2 linked regions of the Sinorhizobium fredii NGR234 genome follow. The protein of the gene in region 1 interacts with the protein of each later gene in a pairwise test. Links are inferred from orthologs where the notes say so. Each region holds a gene or a part of one and is shown in the gene's direction. Other genes may lie near its edges.

The links. The genes of interacting proteins can lie anywhere in the genome.
Region 2: the proteins of NGR_RS25850 (region 1) and mntR interact in binary tests that used the Escherichia coli proteins (3 or more experiments, as listed by UniProt). The link is inferred for Sinorhizobium fredii NGR234 from one-to-one orthologs.

The regions. Positions count from the first base shown.
Region 1 is NC_012587.1:3,080,167-3,083,862, reverse strand. Bases 290-3,239 are described here. They hold NGR_RS25850 (methionine ABC transporter ATP-binding protein), read left to right. Parts: upstream 290-1,199; coding sequence 1,200-2,279; downstream 2,280-3,239. Other genes in these bases: NGR_RS25840 (MetQ/NlpA family ABC transporter substrate-binding protein), read left to right, coding at 2,981-3,239; NGR_RS25845 (methionine ABC transporter permease), read left to right, coding at 2,269-2,934; NGR_RS25855 (GH1 family beta-glucosidase), read left to right, coding at 290-862. Outside these bases: more of NGR_RS25855, read left to right, coding at 1-289; more of NGR_RS25840, read left to right, coding at 3,240-3,696. UniProt on the Escherichia coli protein: Part of the ABC transporter complex MetNIQ involved in methionine import. Responsible for energy coupling to the transport system. It has also been shown to be involved in formyl-L-methionine transport.
Region 2 is NC_012586.1:1,445,703-1,449,161, forward strand. The notes cover bases 424-3,136. They hold mntR (manganese-binding transcriptional regulator MntR), read left to right. Parts: upstream 424-1,395; coding sequence 1,396-1,878; downstream 1,879-3,136. Other genes in these bases: NGR_RS06870 (multicopper oxidase domain-containing protein), read right to left, coding at 424-1,201; NGR_RS06880 (nuclear transport factor 2 family protein), read right to left, coding at 1,885-2,340; NGR_RS06885 (hypothetical protein), read right to left, coding at 2,382-2,675; NGR_RS06890 (BA14K family protein), read left to right, coding at 3,058-3,136. In the rest of the region: NGR_RS06865 (ZIP family metal transporter), read right to left, coding at 1-77; more of NGR_RS06870, read right to left, coding at 74-423; more of NGR_RS06890, read left to right, coding at 3,137-3,459.

The DNA.
Region 1 (3,696 bases):
GCCCTGGTGCTCGGTGTGGCTCAGCCATCTCTACGGCATCCACGCACCGGGCGAGCGAAACATGGACGCGGCGCTCGCCGCCTTGCATTTCACCAATCTCGCTCATGGCCTGGGTGTTGCGGCTGTCCGCTCGGAGCGGGCGGACCTGTCGGTCGGCATCGTCATCAATGCCCATTCGGTCTATCCCGGCAGCGACAGCGCCGAGGACAAGGCCGCGGCCGAGCGCGCCTTCGACTTCCACAACGGCGTCTTCTTCGGCCCGATCTTCAAGGGCGAATATCCGGAAGGCTTCCTCGCGGCGCTCGGGCCTCGCATGCCGCTGATCGAGGACGGCGACATGGCGACGATCGCCCAGCCGCTCGATTGGTGGGGACTCAACTACTATACGCCGATGCGCGTTTCGGATGATCCGGCGGCCGGCGCCGAATATCCGGCGACGGTCAATGCGAAGCCGGTCACCGACGTGAAGACGGATATCGGCTGGGAGGTTCATGCGCCGGCGCTGGGGGCGCTGGTCGAGACGCTCAACGCCCGCTACACGCTTCCGGATTGCTACATCACCGAGAATGGCGCCTGCTACAACATGGGCGTCGTGAACGGCGTCGTCGACGACCAGCCGCGGCTCGACTACATCTCCGATCACCTGTCGGTGACGGCGGACCTGATCGCAAAGGGCTATCCGATGCGCGGTTATTTCGCCTGGAGCCTGATGGATAATTTCGAATGGGCCGAGGGCTACCGGATGCGCTTCGGCATCGTCCACGTGGACTATGAGACCCAGGTTCGCACGATCAAGAAGAGCGGCCATTGGTACAAGGACCTGGCGGAGCAATTCCCGAAGGGCAACCACAAGCCGGCCTGACCAACTGCCGACGTGGCGGTAGGCGCAGCCGTTCTACACAAAAAGAGTAGACTTTTGCGCCGAGCCGCGGCGTTCGGAAAAATCGTGCCTGTGAAACGGGAGGGCCGAGGGGCATAACAACCTGAACCATACGGCATGGCTGCCATGCCGCGCCCGACATTGAACCGACCGGTTGCCCGATGATAGAAAGTTGCTCTCCCTTTCGAATGCGCTGCCGAGTGCCGGCCTGAGGCGCATTCACCGCTCCCGGCCTACGGCCGGAGACAAGAATTCGAACATCCGAGAGCATCATGTATCCTGATATCGCTGTCATCCCTCCACCGGAGGCGACCGGACAATGACCATTCCTGCATCCACGATTGCCAGTGACGATGCCGCCGTCGTCTTCGACGGCGTTTCCAAGCGCTTTCCGGCGTCCGGCGAAAGCGCTGCCTTCACGGCGCTCAACAATGTCAGCCTGACGGTCGCGCGCGGCTCGATCACCGGCATCATCGGCCGGTCCGGCGCCGGCAAGTCCACGCTGATCCGGCTGGTCAATGGGCTGGAGAAACCGTCGAGCGGCAAGGTGCGCGTCGACGGTGTCGATGTCGGCGCGCTCGACGAAGGCGGATTGCGCAACCTGCGGCGCTCGGTCGGCATGATCTTCCAGCACTTCAATTTGCTGTCGTCGAGGACCGTCTTCGGCAACGTCGCGCTGCCGCTGGAAATTGCCGGTATGGACCGCCGTGCGATCGATGAGCGCGTACGACCGCTTATCGACCTCGTCGGGCTTGCCGACAAGCATGGCCGCTACCCGGCCGAGCTTTCCGGCGGCCAGAAGCAGCGCATCGGCATTGCCCGGGCGCTGGCGACAGAGCCGAAGCTCTTGCTCTCCGACGAGGCGACCTCGGCGCTCGATCCGGAAACGACCCAGTCGATCCTCGAACTCCTCAAGCGCATCAATGCCGAGCTCGGGCTGACGGTCCTGCTGATCACCCATGAGATGGAGGTTGTGAAGGCCGTCACCTCGGACGTCGCAGTGATCGACAAGGGCGAAATCGTCGAACGCGGCCAGACCTTCGACGTCTTCACCCATCCGAAGCACGGGACGACGCAGGCGCTGCTTTCCGGGCTGCCGGGGTCGAAACTGCCGGAAGCCATTGCCAGGGGCCTGGCGCCTGCCGCCGCATTCGGTGGCCGGGTCGTTGTCCGTCTCACCTTCTTCGGCGCCGCGGCCGAGCGGCCGCTGATTTCCCGGCTCATCCAGTCGATCGGCGCCGAGGTCAACATCATCGCCGGTACGATCGACGAGATCGGCGGCAAGCCTTACGGGTCGCTCGTCGTCGCCTATGGCGCGGATCCGGAAACCGTGGCAAAGGCCGAACGTTTCTTCTTAGGGAACGGGCTGGTCACGGAGGTGCTCGGCTATGTCGCCTGATCTGCTGCTTCTCATCGGCAAGGCCACGCTCGATACGTTGCGGATGGTGGCGATCGCCGGCTTCATCGGCGCACTGATCGGCTTGCCGATCGGCATCTTCCTGGCGACCAGCGGCAAGGGCGAGCTGTTTCCGGCCCCCAATGTCAACCGCGCCGTCGGGCTTATCGTCAATGCGACGCGATCGACGCCGTTCATCATCCTGGTCGTGGCGATCATCCCGTTCACCAGGCTCGTCACCGGCACCTCGATCGGCACCAAGGCGGCGATCGTGCCGCTGACGATCGCAACCATCCCGTTCTTCGCCCGCCTCGTCGAAGCGGCAATCCGCGACGTCGACAAGGGCCTGATCGAGGCGGCGCGCGCCATGGGCGCGACGCCGATGCAGATCGTCTTCAAGGTGCTGCTCGCCGAGGCCCGGCCGGCGCTGACGCTGGCGCTCACCATGACGATCGTCAGCCTTATCGGCTATTCGGCGATGGTCGGCGCCGTCGGCGGCGGCGGCCTCGGCGATCTCGGCATCCGCTACGGCTACCAGCGCTTCATGCCCGACGTCATGCTGATCGTCGTCGTCGTCCTGATCGTGCTCGTACAACTCGTCCAGAGTGCCGGCGACCGCCTGGCGCGCCGCTTCGACAAGCGCAGCCGCAAGACGTGAACTTTCCTCCCACACGCGACTTCCTTCAGATAACAAGGAGCCTCCCATGAAGAAAATCCTTCTCGCAGCATCGCTCGCCCTTGCCTTCGCGGCCGGTGCGGCCAGCGCCGAAACCATCAAGGTCGGCGTGACACCAGGCCCGCATGCCCAGATTATGGAAAAGGTCAAGGAAGTGGCGGCCGGCAAGGGCCTCGACATCGAGATCCTCGAATTCTCCGACTATGTCGTGCCGAACCAGGCGCTTGCCGATGGCGAGCTCAACGCCAACTCCTTCCAGCACAAGCCCTATCTCGACAATCAGGTCGCCGACCGCGGCTATGACATCGTCAGCGTCGCCTATACGGTCAACTTCCCGATGGGCGTCTATTCGAAGAAGGTGAAGAGCCTGGAAGAGCTTGCCGAGGGTGCCACGGTCGCGATCCCGAACGACCCGACCAATGGCGGCCGCGCGCTGCTGATCCTTGCCGACAAGGGCTTGATCAAGCTCAAGGAAGGCGCTGGTCTCAAGGTCGGCCCGGCCGACGTGGCCGAAAATCCGAAGAACCTCACCTTCGCCGAACTCGATGCCGCCCAGCTGCCGCGCTCTCTCGACGATGTCGATGCCGCCGTCATCAACACCAACTATGCGCTCGAAGCCGGCCTCGACCCCTCCAAGGATCCGATCGCCCGCGAAGGCGAGAAGGCGCCTTATGTCAACATCATCGCCATCAACGGCAAGGACAAGGACGCGCCCTGGGTCAAGACGCTGATCGAGTCCTATCA
Region 2 (3,459 bases), on another replicon or contig:
AGGACGAGCCACAGCAAATGTCGCGGGCCGGGCGCTGTCGTGGAGACCGGCGGGAAGTTGCGCGGGTTCTCGTTCATGACAGCGTCTCCACGACATCGAACATGCCCATCCAGCCAAGCTCGGTGAATTCGGACTGATGGGCGTGGAACATGTAGAGCCCGGCCTCGTGCTCCCTGTAGGTGAATTCGAGAAGGCCGCGCTGCGCCTGGCACTGCATGATGAGGTCGACCATGCGCAGGGTAGGCGTAAGCGTCGTACCCTGGTCGAAATAGTCGAAGAAATTTCCATGCAGGTGGAACGAGTTGATCGGATCGAACTCGGTGATGTTCACCAGGTAGATGCGGACCGGCCGATCCTTTTCGATCCTGATCGGCTCCTTGGCATAGCAATGGGCAATCGTGTTGCAGGCATAGAACTCGTTCTCACCGTCGAAATTGGTGTCGAAAGCGTTCATGATCATCGCCAGTTCCTGCCATTCGGCGTTTTCCGGCGAGCCAAGAAGGCGGGACTTCGCCACGTCTTGATGGTCGGGGTGACGCGCCGGATCCGGATCGACGACGAAGAGGCCGTACATGCCCTTGTGAAGATGCCGCGCCAAGGGCAGGGCATGACAATGGTAGAGGTGGCAGCCGAAAGGCCGCGCATCGAATTCGTAGACGAATTCGTCGCCTGGAGCGATGACACCGGCGCCGGGCACGCCGTCCATGCGAGCCGAGTGAATGCCATGGAAATGCATCGAGTGCGGATGCGATCCGAAATTCCGGAAGATGATCCTGAGCCGCTCGCCTTCCGTCGCCCTGAGCGCCGGGCCCGGCACCCGGCCGTTGTAGGTCCAGGCCGGAAACATCACGCCGGGTGCGATCTCGATCTCCTTGTCCTCCGCGGTGATTTCGAAGGTCCTGAGCTTTCGCCCATCCGGCAGGTCGGTAACGGTTCCCGTATACCAGTCCGTCAAAATCTCCGTCGGATGGAAGCCGTTGCGATCGCTGTCGACCGTCCCGACAGTGATCATCGCCCCATGAGCGGAATGTTGCGAAGGCGTGGTCCCGGACATTTGCACCGTGGCTGGCGCACCGTGGTCGCCGTGGCCCTCCTGGGCCACTGTTTTGCTCGCGCATATCGTCGTCGCGCCGATGGTCGCCGCGCCGCCGCCCAGCAGCAGGCTTCGTCTGCTCAATGCCGCCTGGGTCCATCTCAGCATGTCGGCTCCCATCTACACTTAGCAATTTAGATGAAATAGAGCATGGCAGCTGTAATATAGCAAGTGCTATAATTTGATGGAGGCGCCAGCGCGTATTGGCTCAGGCCCGTTCGAATATTCGTGATCATATTGAAAAATAGCCTTAGCTATATTATTTCGATGGAAGTCGAACTTCAGCATAGGGAACGCCGGAATTGCCGCAGCACGAGAATGTCGGGCACGATGTCGAAACAGGCTTGATCGACGCCGACGCACAGGTCGAAAGCTTTCGGCAGACACGGAACAACCGCCGCACGGAGCTCGTCGAGGATTATGTCGAACTTATCGCCGACCTCCTCGAGGACGGCGGCGAGGCCCGCCAGGTGGATATTGCCCAGCGCCTCGGTGTTGCCCAGCCCACCGTCGCCAAGATGCTGAAAAGGCTGATTTCCGAGGGATATATCCAGCAGCGCCGCTATCGCGGCATCTTTCTTACCGACGCCGGCCGGAGGCTCGCGGAGCTTTGCCGCGAGCGGCACCAGATCGTCGAATCCTTCCTGTGCTCGATCGGCGTTTCGCCCGAAACCGCTCGCATCGACGCCGAGGGGATGGAGCATCATGCGAGCCCAGAGACCCTTGAGGCATTCAAGCGCTTCTTGGCCCGCACGACATCATCGCGGATCGCCGCCCAAGGGTGACCCGACTCACGGGGATCGGCCTTCAGGTTCCCAGACCTGGCTTGTCACCGGATTGGCGGCGTCTTGCCTGTCCCAGGCCTGCGCGGCGATACGCCAAACGCCTTCATCCTTGACGAGCAGCATCATTTCGACATTGCGGTTCGTCTCCATGCCGTTCTCGACGTTTTCGCAAGCGATCACCGCGACCGCCACATTTCCGAAGACGTGTATCCTGCTTCCGAGAACCGTTTCCTCGAAGCTGTGCAAGGTCTTTCCCACCAGGCCGCTCATGCGCTCGATGAATTGCCCGGTCGTTTGTGACCGCAAGGGCCGAGCCGACGCGTAAAGCGCCGCGTCGGGAAGGAAGTCCCTCTCGAACGCCGCCCAGTCCGGCGTTTCCCCTTCCCGCCAACTGATGCTGTTGAACTGGCGTGCAACAAGCGAGCGGATCGCCTGAACGTCTTTGTCTCGATCGCTTTCCATCGAGGACCTCCCGACCTGGCACGGCCGGCTCTGCTTGCCCCTCAGGGGACCGGCGCCGGAGGCGTGATGCCCAGATAGTAGTCGCCTTGGCCGCCGCCTTGATACTCATGGGTATACCGCTCACGGGCGCCGCCAAGCGTGCGCGCCGGCATCCGCTCGTAGTAGATGGGGCCCGTCGGCACCGGATCGACATAGACGACGTCCGGGTCGTAGATGCTGCCGGTCGGGGCAGGATCGACATAGTAGTAGCCGTCTGCGACTGCCGGTGCTGCTGACCCGGCAAGCGCGGATGAGAGGACAAATGCGACGAACGATGTTCCCGGAGATACTTTCATGGCATTGCTCCCGTGTCCGTTCAGCATCCGTGCACGGCACGGATGCCTATGCGCCTTCGGGCGCCCGTGCGGCCCAGACGCACCTCGCATATTATTCCTAAAACGGCCGCCATTTAAGGGAACATGCAGGCACGAAAGCCGCAATCGAGGGAATATCGCCTTAACCGGCCGGACTGACGGTCGTCAGAGCCAGTTCCGGCAAATCTGATCAGGGTTGCCGATCGGCCAATTGCAATTTCGGGCGAATGCTTTCCGGCGCCTGCATAAATCCTTAAATCAGGATCGATTTTAAGGTAAAATTACGCAGCGCTTTAAAGGGGCGCCATCGCGTCCTTTGCACGCCGTGTTCGACGCGTCGCGCTGTAGAGGAAAGGTGAGGCCAATGAAAAGGCTAGCAATCGCTACTCTGTCACTGGCGGCGGCGCTGACGAGCGTTCCGCCGGCGGTGGCGTTTCCCACCATGGTAGTCGCGCCCAAGATCGAAGCCCTGGAGGCGCAGCCAGTCCAGTACAGGCGCTATCGCGGCGGGTACTACCGCGGGGGGCATCACCACAACAACGGTGACGACGATTGGGCTTGGGCGCTGGGCGGGCTCGCCACCGGGGCAATTATCGGCGGACTGCTGGCGCAGCCGCGCTATTATGGCCCCGGCTACTACGATCAGGGCTACTATGATCAGGGCTATTACGGCCAAGGCTACTACGGCTCGACCTATTACCGTCCGCGCTACTACGCGCCGCGCTACTACCGCGAGGCCTATTATGGCGGCAACGGCCATACGCGC